One region of the Pseudomonas allii genome, then DNA from elsewhere that is predicted to be linked to it. Evidence: predicted binding sites of a transcription regulator. Region 1 holds the regulator's gene; the other holds the start of a gene.
What was found. Region 1 encodes sigma-54, which starts transcription at its own class of promoters, with help from an activator protein. Its sites were predicted from a motif close to ANTGGCATNNANNTTGCTNT; they were not measured.

Region 1 (5,972 bases):
GGTGGAGCCCGTATTTGCTGTGCTCTGCGCCTGGCTGGTCAGCCTGGCCGAAGTGTTGTTGCCTTTGGGGTTGGCCCTGGCTGCTGGCGCGATGCTGTTGGTGGTGACCCACGAAGTCATCCCCGAGTCGCGACGCAATGGTCACGAAAAACTCGCCAGCCTGGGCCTGTGCATCGGTTTTTGCTTGATGATGGTGATGGACACCGCTCTGGGGTAGGTAACGTCTACTGTAGGAGCAAGCTCGCTCCTACAGGGGGTTATTCACCTTCGTCGAAGTAATTGTTGATCAGCGCCACCAGCGCTGCCATCGCTTCGTCTTCCTGCTCGCCCTCCGTCTTCAAGTGAATCCTGGTGCCTTTGCCGGCCGCCAACATCATCATGGCCATGATGCTCTTGCCGTCGACCATGGATTCCGGTGTACGCCCGGCGCGGATCTGGCAGGGGAACTGCCCTGCTACGCCCACGAACTTGGCCGAGGCGCGGGCGTGCAAACCCAGCTTGTTGATGATTTCAATTTCCAGAGCGGGCATCGCGGGGGTGTTCCTTTCAGCTAAGGTCGCGGTGGCGGACCTGGACGTTCTTGAGGGTTTGTTGCAGCACCTGGCCCAGGCGCTCGGTCAGGTAGACGGAGCGGTGATGGCCGCCAGTGCAGCCGATGGCAATGGTGACATAGGCGCGGTTGCTTGCAGCAAAGCGTGGCAGCCATTTGAGCAAGTAGGTGGAGATATCCTGGAACATCTCCTCCACATCCGGTTGCGCCGCCAGGTAATCAGCCACGGGCTGATCCAGCCCGGACTGGTCACGCAGCTCTGGTTTCCAGTACGGGTTGGGCAGGCAGCGCACATCGAACACCAGGTCGGCGTCGACCGGCATGCCTCGCTTGAACCCAAACGACTCCACGAGGAACGCCGTACCCGGCTCTGGCTGGTTCAGCAGGCGCAGCTTGATAGCATCGCGCAACTGGTACAGGTTGAGGCTGGTGGTGTTTATCTTGAGGTCGGCGAGGTCAATGATCGGCCCCAGCAGCTTGGTTTCGTCTTCGATGGCTTCGGCCAGAGAGCGATGGGGGCTGCTTAGGGGGTGGCGCCGGCGGGTCTCGGAGAAGCGTTTGAGCAGGGTCTCTTCGTCGGCGTCCAGGTACAGCACGTCGCAATGAATGTGCTTGCCCCGCACTTCCTCAAGCAATTGCGGGAATCGCTCAAGGTGGCTGGGCAGGTTACGGGCATCAATCGAAACGGCGACCAGCGGTTGGGCCAGTTCGGTATGGATCAAGGCGCGTTCCGCCAACTCCGGCAGCAGGCCGGCGGGCAGGTTGTCGATGCAATAGAAACCGTTGTCCTCAAGAACGTTGAGGGCGGTGCTTTTACCCGAGCCGGAGCGGCCGCTGACGATGATCAAGCGCATGGTTACTGCCCGTTCTGTTCATCCAGGACAACCTGGTACAGCGCCTGATTGCTGCTGGCGCTGCGCAGTTTGTCGCGTACTTCCTTGCGGTCGAGCATGCTGGCGATCTGCCGGAGCAGTTCCAGGTGCGCATCGGTGGCGGCTTGCGGGACCAGCAGAACGAACAGCAGATCAACCGGGGCGCCGTCGATGGCGTCGAAATCGATGGGGGCTTCCAAGTGCAGCAGGGCGCTGACAGGTGTTTCGCAGCCTTTGAGGCGGCAGTGAGGAATGGCGATGCCGTTGCCAAAACCGGTGGAACCGAGTTTTTCACGGGCAATCAGCGCATCGAAGACATCCTGCATCTCCAGATCCGGCACTTCGCGCGCGATCAGGTTGGCAATTTGTTCGAGGGCTTTCTTCTTGCTGCCACCCGGCACGTTCACGAGGGAACGGCCGGGGGTCAGGATGGTTTCAAGTCGGATCATGGGGGGAGAGTTAACGACCTGTACCTTGCATCAGGTGCAGATTCTTTTCCTTATGCTTTATGAGTTGGCGGTCCAGCTTGTCGTAGAGCGAGTCGATCGCCGCGTACATGTCTTCATGTTCCGCATTGGCGACGAGCTTGGCATTCGGTACGTGCAGGGTGGCCTCGATTTTCTGCTTGAGCTTATCGACCTCCATGATGACCTGCACGTTGGTGATCTTGTCAAAATGCCCCGCAAGCTTGTTCAACTTGCTTTCGGTGTACTCACGCAGGGGCTTGGTCACTTCCAGTTGGTGTCCACTGATGTTGACTTGCATACAGCTTCTCCTTCGTTGCCAGTGCATAAAGCGGCAGGCAAAGGCGCCTGCCACTGGAACGCTGTGGCCCGCCCGTCACATCAAACGCTTACGCTCGCTGGAAGGCGCGATCCCAAGGGACTCGCGGTACTTGGCGACGGTTCGACGGGCGACCTGAATGCCTTGTGCCTCCAGTAAACCAGCGATCTTACTGTCACTCAATGGCTTTTTCTGATTTTCCGCCGCAACCAGTTTTTTGATGATCGCGCGGATCGCCGTGGACGAGCATTCGCCGCCTTCGGAGGTGCTTACGTGGCTGGAGAAAAAGTATTTCAGTTCATAAATACCCCGTGGGGTATGCATGAATTTCTGCGTGGTCACGCGTGAAATAGTCGATTCATGCATGCCCACCGCTTCGGCGATGTCATGCAGTACCAGCGGTTTCATCGCCTCGTCGCCGTATTCCAGGAAGCCGCGCTGGTGCTCGACGATCTGGGTGGCGACTTTCATCAGGGTTTCGTTGCGGCTTTGCAGGCTCTTGATGAACCAGCGGGCTTCCTGCAACTGGTTGCGCATGAAGGTGTTATCGGCGCTGGTGTCGGCGCGGCGGACGAAACCGGCGTATTGTGGGTTGACCCGCAGGCGTGGCACCGACTCCTGGTTCAACTCCACCAGCCAACGCTCGTTATCCTTGCGCACGATCACGTCGGGGACGACGTATTCGGCTTCGCTGGACTCGATTTGCGAGCCGGGGCGCGGGTTAAGGCTCTGTACCAACTCGATGACCTGGCGCAGGTCGTCTTCCTTGAGCTTCATGCGGCGCATCAACTGGCTGTAGTCGCGGCTGCCCAGCAGGTCGATGTAGTCGGTGACCAGGCGCTGGGCCTCGGAGAGCCATGGGGTCTTGGCCGGCAACTGGCGCAGTTGCAGCAGCAGGCATTCGCTGAGGGTGCGCGCGCCGATACCGGCAGGCTCGAACTGCTGGATGCGGTGCAGGACGGCTTCGATCTCGTCCAGTTCGATATCCAGTTCGGGGTCGAAGGCTTCAAGAATTTCTTCAAGCGTCTCGTCTAGATAACCCTGATTGTTGATGCAGTCGATCAGGGTTACGGCGATCAGGCGATCGGTATCCGACATCGGTGCCAGGTTCAGTTGCCACAGCAGATGGCTCTGCAGGCTCTCGCCGGCGGAGGTGCGGGTGGTGAAATCCCACTCGTCATCGTCATTGCTGGGCAGGCTGCTGGCGCTGGTCTGGTAGACATCTTCCCAGGCGGTGTCGACCGGAAGCTCGTTGGGAATGCGTTCGTTCCATTCGCCTTCCTCAAGGTTATCCACCGTGGGGGCGGTTTCCTGGTAGGAGGGTTCCTGCACGTCGGAATTGGGTTTTTGCTCGATGTTATCGGCCAGCGGGTCTGCATTATCGAAGTCGTCGCCTTCTTCCTGGCGTTCGAGCATCGGATTGGACTCCAGGGCCTCCTGGATTTCCTGTTGCAGGTCCAGGGTCGACAATTGGAGCAGGCGGATGGCCTGTTGCAGCTGCGGTGTCATCGTCAGCTGCTGGCCCATTCTCAGGACTAGCGATGGTTTCATGGCAGGGGCTTAACACCTTATTCGCCGGCGCAATGCGCCATCCACGACAGGGCGCGTGAGCGCCAAACATAAGCAAATTATATGCCTGATGTCGGGTGCTTTGCCTAGAGCGCGGTAACAATAAAAATCCGGAGGTTTTCATTGACTCCCGCGCACCTTGGCGAACGCCGTGACACCACGGTGTTTACAGGCGGAACTCGTGACCCAGGTACACTTCCTTGACCAGTTCATTGGCCAGGATGGTAGCGGAATCACCTTCGGCAATCAGTTGGCCGTCATTGACGATATAGGCGGTTTCGCAGATATCGAGCGTCTCACGGACGTTGTGGTCGGTGATCAGCACGCCAATGCCCTTGGCCTTGAGGTGATGGATGATCTGCTTGATGTCGCCGACCGAGATCGGGTCGACGCCGGCAAACGGTTCGTCCAGCAGGATGAACTTGGGGGCAGTGGCCAGGGCGCGGGCGATTTCCACACGGCGACGCTCACCACCGGACAGACTCATGCCGAGGTTGTCGCGGATATGGTTGATATGGAACTCCTGCAACAGGCTTTCCAGCTCCTTGCGACGGCCGTCACGGTCGAGTTCCTTGCGGGTCTCGAGGATCGCCATGATGTTGTCCGACACCGACAGTTTGCGGAAGATCGACGCTTCCTGCGGGAGATAGCCGATACCGGCCCGTGCGCGGCCGTGCATTGGCTGGTGGCTCACGTCCAGGTCATCGATCAGGACACGGCCCTGATCCGCCTGGACCAGGCCGACGATCATGTAGAAGCAAGTGGTCTTGCCGGCGCCGTTGGGGCCGAGCAAGCCGACGATCTGGCCGCTGTCGATCGACAGGCTGACGTCGCGCACGACCTGACGGCTTTTATAGGCCTTGGCCAGATGCTGGGCTTTCAGGGTTGCCATTACTCGGCCTTCTTCTTCGGCTGGATAACCATGTCGATGCGTGGACGAGGCGCGGTGACCTTGTTGCCATTGGCACGACCGGCATTAGCGATCTGTTTCACGGTGTCATAGGTGATCTTCTCACCTTCCGTGGAGTTGCCATCGGGGCTGAGCACCTTGGCCTGGTCGATCAGTACAATGCGGTTCTGCTGGGCGTGGTACTGGATGGTCTTGCCGTAGCCCTTCATCGGGCCGGTGTCGGTCGCGGACTGCTTCTGTTCGAAGTAAGCCAGGTTGCCCACCGAGGTCACGACATCGATGTCGCCGGTTTTGGTGCGCGTTAGCGTCACGGTATTACCGGTGATTTTCATCGAGCCCTGCGTGATGATCACGCCGCCTGTGTAGGTTGCGACGCCTTGCTTGTCATCGAGCTGTGCATCGTCAGCCGAGATGTGGATCGGCTGCTGGCTATCGTTCGGCAGAGCCCAGGCGCTCACGCTTCCCAGTGCTGCGCCCAGGCCGAGCAAAATAGGGAGAGTTTTAACGAGCCTCATACTGTCCTCTTACGTTCGATAGCAGGTGTATCCTGCTTTCTTTCAAATACGCTTTCATTCCCTTGCCAGTCGATACACCGCCAGCGCCGTCGATTCTAACGTCTTGCTCGGTCTGCGCATATTGCTTCTGCGGGAATACAGTCATGCGACTGCTGGTAATCACGGTCTCACGGCTTTTATCGTCAGTGCGCGCAATGCGCACCGTGTCGATCAGTTCCACCTCGGTGCCGTCCGGGTTGACCTCGCCACGCTTGCTGGTGACGTGCCATGGGAACTCGGTACCGCGGTAAATGTTCATGTCCGGGTTGGTCAGCAGGGTGACCTCGGTGGCCTTCACATGCTCGACCTTGTCCGAGGTCATTTCGTATTGCACCTTGCCGTCAGGCAGGAACTGCACGCTCTTGGCATTGATGGCGTAATAGTCGATAGCGCCTTCGTCAACCTGCGCAGCAGGCTGGTCGAGAAAGCGCTCCGGGCTGATATTCCAGTAGCCCACCGCCAGGAACAGCGCGGCGATGACTCCGAATAACAGGAAGTTGCGAATCTTTTTGCTCAGCATAAAACGCTCTATAAGTAGGCGGCGTGTGCCGCTTCAAGGCTGCCCTGGGCACGCAGGATCAGCTCGCAGAACTCGCGGGCGGCACCTTCGCCACCGCGGGCGCTGGTGATGCCGTGGGCGTGTTCGCGAACAAACGCCGCCGCATTGGCGACGGCCATGCCCAGGCCTACTCGGCGAATCACCGGCAGGTCTGGCAAGTCATCACCCAAGTAGG
Region 2 (5,972 bases), 1.2 Mb from region 1:
AAGCAAGCGCCGCTTATCTGCGGCGTCGAAAGGAATTGCCCATGTCGCGTAACGACCGTAAAGACCAGATCATCGCCGCCGCCCTGGAGCTGTTTCGCAGCAAGGGTTTTGCCGATGTGTCCACCCGCGACCTGGCCGAACATGCCGGCCTGTCCCGCAGCCACGTCTATCACTATTTCAGCGATTGGAAGGAACTGCGCCGCGAAGCCTTCGTGCGGTTTGCCAATGAGCAGTTGGACGAAGTGCGCGCGCCCCTGGCAGAAGCAGCGCCCCTGGACGCCTTTGTGGGGTTTTTGCGTGACTGCCTGCCAAGTACCGCCGATGCAGGGTGGGCACTGTGGCTGGATGCCTGGGACGAAGCGATGCAGGACCCGGAAATGGCCCAGGCTTACCTGGCGATCAACGCCCAATGGCAACGCATGCTCGCCGAGGTGATCGAGCGGGGTGTGGCTGCCAACGTCCTGCGTTGTGACTCGCCACAACGCGCTGCCCGCCAGATCTTTGCCGTGGCGATGGGCTATGCCGACGACCTGATGCTCAAACCCTCCATGGAATCGGCCGAAGCGGCCTTGGATGAAGTGATGGAAGTGGCGCGCCTGCTGTTGGACTTCCCAGACGTACCCTAGCCGACAGCCGCGGGCCGATACTGCAACGCTTCCGCCAAGTGCGGTCGAGTGATGCTCTCGGTGTGCTCAAGGTCGGCCAGGGTACGCGCCACTTTGAGCAGGCGATGGGCCGCGCGCAGGGAAAGCGTCAGCCGTTCACAGGCGGTTTCCAGCCAGCCTTCATCGGTTTTTGTCAGCTTGCAGTGCTTGCGCAGCCCCGGCAGATCAAGGAACGCATTCGCACAGCCCTGGCGTTGCTGTTGGCGATCGCGGGCCTGGGCGACCCGTGCCGATGCCTCGGCCGTGTTATCGCCCGCCTGCTGGGTTGGATTCAATGCGGTGGTTTCTCGCGCCACAGTGAGGTGCAAGTCAATACGGTCCAGCAAGGGGCCGGAGAGCTTGTTGCGATAGCGCTGAACCTGCTCCGGCGTGCAGCGACAACGCCCGCTGGGTTCGCCCATGTACCCGCAAGGGCAGGGGTTCATGGCGGCTACCAGTTGGAAGCGAGCCGGGAAGCTGACGCGATCGCGGGCGCGGGAGATGACGATGTGGCCCGATTCGAGAGGCTCGCGCAGTACCTCCAGCACCTTGCGGTCGAACTCCGGCAATTCATCGAGGAACAGCACGCCGTGATGGGCCATGGTGATTTCTCCAGGCTGCGGTTTCGACCCGCCGCCCACCAATGCCGGACCTGAGGCAGAGTGGTGCGGCTGGCGAAACGGTCGGTGTGGCCAGTGACTCAGCGGCGCCAGGCTGACGACCGACTGGATCGCCGCCACTTCCAGGGCTTCCTGCTCGCTCAACGGTGGCAACAACCCCGGCAGGCGACTGGCAAGCAGTGTCTTGCCGGTGCCGGGCGGGCCGCTGAACAGCAGGTTATGCGCGCCCGCCGCCGCGATCAGCAGTGCACGCTTGGCGGCGAGCTGGCCCTGTACTTCGCTCAGGTCCGGGTATGGCTTGTTCAGGTACAGCAAGCCGTCGGATTTGTAGGGCTCTATAGGCTGATGCCCATTCAGATGCGCCACCACCTGCAGCAAATGATCCACCGCGATCACCTTCAACCCCGAGGCCAGGCACGCTTCCTCGGCATTCGCCCGAGGCACTATCACGGTGCGCCCGGCCTTGCGCGCCGCCAATGCCGCAGGCAACACGCCTTTCACTGCACGCACCTCGCCGGACAGCGCCAATTCTCCCAGACATTCCACGTCGTCGAGCATCAAGGCTGGCACCTGCACGCTGGCCGCCAGGATGCCCAACGCTATCGCCAAGTCAAAGCGCCCGCCGTCCTTGGGCAGGTCGGCGGGCGCCAGGTTGAGGGTGATGCGGCGGGCAGGGTATTGCAGGGCGGAGTTGAGAATGGCGCTGCGCACGCGGTCCTTGCTTTCCTTGACGGCGGTTTCCGGCAAACCCACCAGGGTGAGGGATGGCAAACCGTTGGCCATGTGCACTTCGACGGTGACGGCAGGGGCTTCGACGCCGATCTGGGCGCGGCTGTGGACGATGGCGAGGGACATGCTCGTTCCTTGAAAAGAGGGCCGCTTCCTGCGGTTTTTCAAGGGTAGACGAGGTGGAGAAGTGCGAGGCGAGGGAGGTTTTACAGAACGTATCCAGAGTCGTTCGCAGCGCTTTATGTGGGAGCTGGCTTGCCTGCGATAGCATCGTCTGCGTGCAACAGATACACCGAGGCGTCTGCATCGCAGGCAAGCCAGCTCCCACACTGACCGCGTTTATTCAGCAGAGGGCGGTGTCATCTTGGCTTCCAGCTCAGCGACTTTGGCCTCCAGGCTCTCCAGCCGCGCACGTGTGCGGGCCAGCACCACCATCTGGCTATCAAACTCTTCCCGACTCACCAGGTCGAGTTTGCTGAAGCCGCTTTGCAGCAGCGCCTTGAACTGGCTTTCGATTTCATTGCGGGGCAGCGGGGTGTCGCCGCTGAACAGGCGAGAGGCGTGGCCGCTCAGGGCGTCGAGGAGGTCTTTGGGCGCGAGCATGGGAAATATTCCGGAAAACTGTTGGCCGGCAGTGTATCACGCAGCGTCTATAGTCTTTTCCGTGGCGGCGAGCGCACGCTTTTCGCGCAGCGGTCTGGGCGGTGGCGCACTGTTTTTGTGCGCATTGCCGCCGTCAAAAAGCCCCGCAGGTGGGCAAAAGTGAGCAAAGGACTGATTTCAGTGATTTTTACGGAGCTGGCAAGGTTTCTGCTTAGACGATCATGACCCATGCACTGATGCAGTCGCTGTGACGAATGCAGTGCGCCGACGGATCAGGGGTACAGGTTTCGTCACCAGTGGTTCGCTGGCGTCGTAACGGCAAATGCCGAGGCGACGACGCGTTACAAAGCCAGGCACTGCGCTTAGACTTGAGACGGGTTTGTTTTCCTGGGGCAAGTCCACCAATTCGGGAGAGAGTTTTCATGAAGCTAGTCACTGCCATCATCAAGCCGTTCAAGTTGGACGATGTACGCGAGTCGTTGTCCGAGATCGGCGTGCAGGGCATTACCGTTACTGAGGTCAAAGGCTTCGGTCGGCAGAAGGGTCACACCGAGCTGTATCGCGGCGCGGAATACGTAGTCGATTTCCTGCCGAAGGTGAAGATTGATGTCGCCATTGACGACAAGGATCTTGACCGGGTTATCGAGGCGATAACCAAGGCCGCCAACACCGGCAAGATCGGTGACGGCAAGATCTTCGTGGTCAATCTGGAACAGGCTATTCGCATCCGTACCGGCGAAACCGATACCGACGCAATCTAAGCCGCCAAACCCCAACGCCCCAGGAGAAAACAATATGACTCTGCGTAAATTCGCAGGGCTCGGAGCCCTGTTGTCCATCGTAATGCCAAGCCTGGCCATGGCGGCAGACGAAGTGGCGGCTCCAGTCCTCAATTCCGGCGACACGGCGTGGATGCTCACATCCACCGCGCTGGTGCTGTTCATGACCATTCCAGGCCTGGCGCTGTTCTACGGCGGCATGGTGCGCTCCAAAAACATTCTTTCCGTGATGATGCAGTGCTTCGCCATCACTGGCCTGATCAGCGTGTTGTGGGTCATCTACGGCTACAGCATCGCGTTCGACACGACCGGTATGGAGCAGGGCGTCGTCAACTTCAACTCCTTCTTCGGCGGCATGGGCAAGGCGTTCCTGGCGGGCGTGACCCCGGCCAGCATCACCGGGCCTGCGGCGTTGTTCCCGGAAGCGGTGTTCATCACCTTCCAGATGACCTTCGCCATCATTACCCCGGCGCTGATCGTCGGTGCGTTCGCCGAGCGCATGAAGTTCTCCGCGATGCTGATCTTCATGGCCATCTGGTTCACCCTCGTCTATGCGCCAATCGCACACATGGTCTGGAGCGGTAATGGTGGCTTGCTGTGGGACTGGGGCGTGCTGGACTTCGCTGGCGGCACCGTGGTGCACATCAACGCCGGTGTGGCTGGCCTGGTGGCGTGCATCGTGCTCGGCAAGCGTAAAGGCTTCCCGACCACCCCGATGGCACCGCACAACCTCGGTTACACCCTGATTGGCGCGGCGATGCTGTGGATCGGCTGGTTCGGCTTTAACGCCGGCTCCGCCGCTGCGGCCAACGGCACTGCCGGCATGGCGATGCTGGTCACCCAGATCGCTACCGCTGCTGCGGCGCTGGGCTGGATGTTCGCCGAGTGGATCACTCACGGTAAGCCAAGCGCACTGGGCATCGCCTCGGGGGTGGTGGCCGGCCTGGTGGCAATCACTCCGGCTGCTGGCACCGTAGGCCCGATGGGCGCCCTGGTGATCGGCCTGGTCGCCGGTGTGATCTGCTTCTTCTGCGCCACCAGCCTCAAGCGCAAGCTGGGCTACGACGATTCCCTGGACGCATTCGGTGTACACGGTATCGGCGGTATCGTCGGTGCGATCCTCACCGGTGTGTTCGCAGCCCCTGCACTGGGCGGCTTCGGCACGGTGACTGACGTGGCTGCACAGGTCTGGATCCAGGCCAAAGGCGTCGGCTTCACGGTGATCTACACCGCTATCGTGACCTTCATCATCCTCAAGGTGCTGGATATGGTCATGGGCCTGCGGGTGACCGAAGAGGAAGAGGCGGTCGGCCTCGACCTGGCGCAACACAACGAACGCGGCTACAACTTGTAAGTACGCGAAAAAAAGATGCCCGGCTTGCCGGGCATTTTTTTGTCTGGTGTTTGTCAGTCGTAACACGCTGTAGCGGTTTTTAAGCGATGTTTGTGATGGGATGCACACGGCACTTTTCCGCATGCCAATGTCTTACAGGCATGTAGGCGTATTCGGCACTTTGTTTTTTCCCTGAGCGCGCTAGAATGCGCGCCGATGGGCGGAGAACTGTATGTGGCAACAGACCCTGATTACCCTGCGGGCCAAGCCCCGGGGCTTTCACCTGGTAACCGATGAGTTGCTGGCCGGCTTGCCTGAATTGAAGGCCTGTCGCGTGGGCTTATTGCATCTGTGGCTGCAGCACACCTCGGCCTCGTTGACCGTCAACGAGAATGCCGACCCGGCGGTACGCCGTGACTTCGAACGTTATTTCAACTCGCTGGTGCCGCAAGGCCTTGCAGGGTTCGAACACAACGACGAAGGTCCGGATGACCTGCCGGCGCACTTCAAGGCCAGTCTCCTGGGCTGCCAGCTGAGTTTGCCGGTGAAGGCCGGCCGCTTGGCGATGGGGACCTGGCAAGGTGTTTATCTGGGCGAGCACCGTGATCATGGCGGTGCTCGTAAAGTCCTTGCCACCCTGCACGGTGACGGGGCATAAGCCACTGGTTATCCAGTGGATGTTGATTTTTTTCCGGCAGCCGTCGACAGAGGGTGAAGCTGGGCTATAACTAATCTGCTTTTCGCAAGTCATGAGGTAGAACATGAGCGACGATGATCTGGAAAACGACGAACTCGAAGTAGGTGACGAAGACGACACCGAAGAAGGTCTTGAAGCGGCGGCGGAAGACGTTGCCGACGACGACGGTGGCGATGATGCACCCGTCCCGGCTGCCAAAGGCAAAGCCAAGGCGGCTGTGTCGGTCGATGAATTGCCGAGCGTTGAAGCCAAGAACAAAGAGCGTGATGCCCTGGCCCGTGCGATGGAAGAGTTCCTCGCTAAAGGCGGCAAAGTGCAGGAAGTCGAGGCTAACGTGGTGGCAGATCCACCGAAGAAGCCGGATAACAAGTACGGCAGCCGACCTATCTGAGGTCAGTCACCTGCTTGTAAGAAAAAACCCGCCGTCGCTGCGGGTTTTTTCATGCCCGGAGGTCACCGGCGATAAAAAATGTGGGAGGGGGCTTGCCCCCGATAGCGGTGTATCAGCCAACGAATATATTGGCTGACCCACTGTCATCGGGGGCAAGCCCCCTCCCACATGTTGAG

Region 2: glnK (P-II family nitrogen regulator) is a predicted target of sigma-54. The motif match lies at 2,791-2,810, and genes of this name have one in related genera.

Annotation. Positions count from the first base shown of each region.
Region 1 covers NZ_AP039450.1:997,247-1,003,218, forward strand. Annotated here, with positions in the region: gene ACZ445_RS04420 (ZIP family metal transporter) at 1-217, shown strand, start outside; gene ACZ445_RS04425 (HPr family phosphocarrier protein) at 258-530, opposite strand; gene rapZ (RNase adapter RapZ) at 547-1,404, opposite strand; gene ptsN (PTS IIA-like nitrogen regulatory protein PtsN) at 1,407-1,871, opposite strand; gene hpf (ribosome hibernation-promoting factor, HPF/YfiA family) at 1,882-2,187, opposite strand; gene ACZ445_RS04445 (RNA polymerase factor sigma-54) at 2,263-3,756, opposite strand; gene lptB (LPS export ABC transporter ATP-binding protein) at 3,941-4,666, opposite strand; gene lptA (lipopolysaccharide transport periplasmic protein LptA) at 4,666-5,199, opposite strand; gene lptC (LPS export ABC transporter periplasmic protein LptC) at 5,186-5,758, opposite strand; gene ACZ445_RS04465 (KdsC family phosphatase) at 5,767-5,972, opposite strand, start outside.
Region 2 covers NZ_AP039450.1:6,350,895-6,356,866, reverse strand. Annotated here, with positions in the region: gene ACZ445_RS29315 (TetR/AcrR family transcriptional regulator) at 42-626, shown strand; gene ACZ445_RS29310 (YifB family Mg chelatase-like AAA ATPase) at 623-2,119, opposite strand; gene ACZ445_RS29305 (accessory factor UbiK family protein) at 2,333-2,596, opposite strand; gene glnK (P-II family nitrogen regulator) at 3,019-3,357, shown strand; gene ACZ445_RS29295 (ammonium transporter) at 3,392-4,729, shown strand; gene ACZ445_RS29290 (secondary thiamine-phosphate synthase enzyme YjbQ) at 4,941-5,366, shown strand; gene sutA (transcriptional regulator SutA) at 5,470-5,796, shown strand.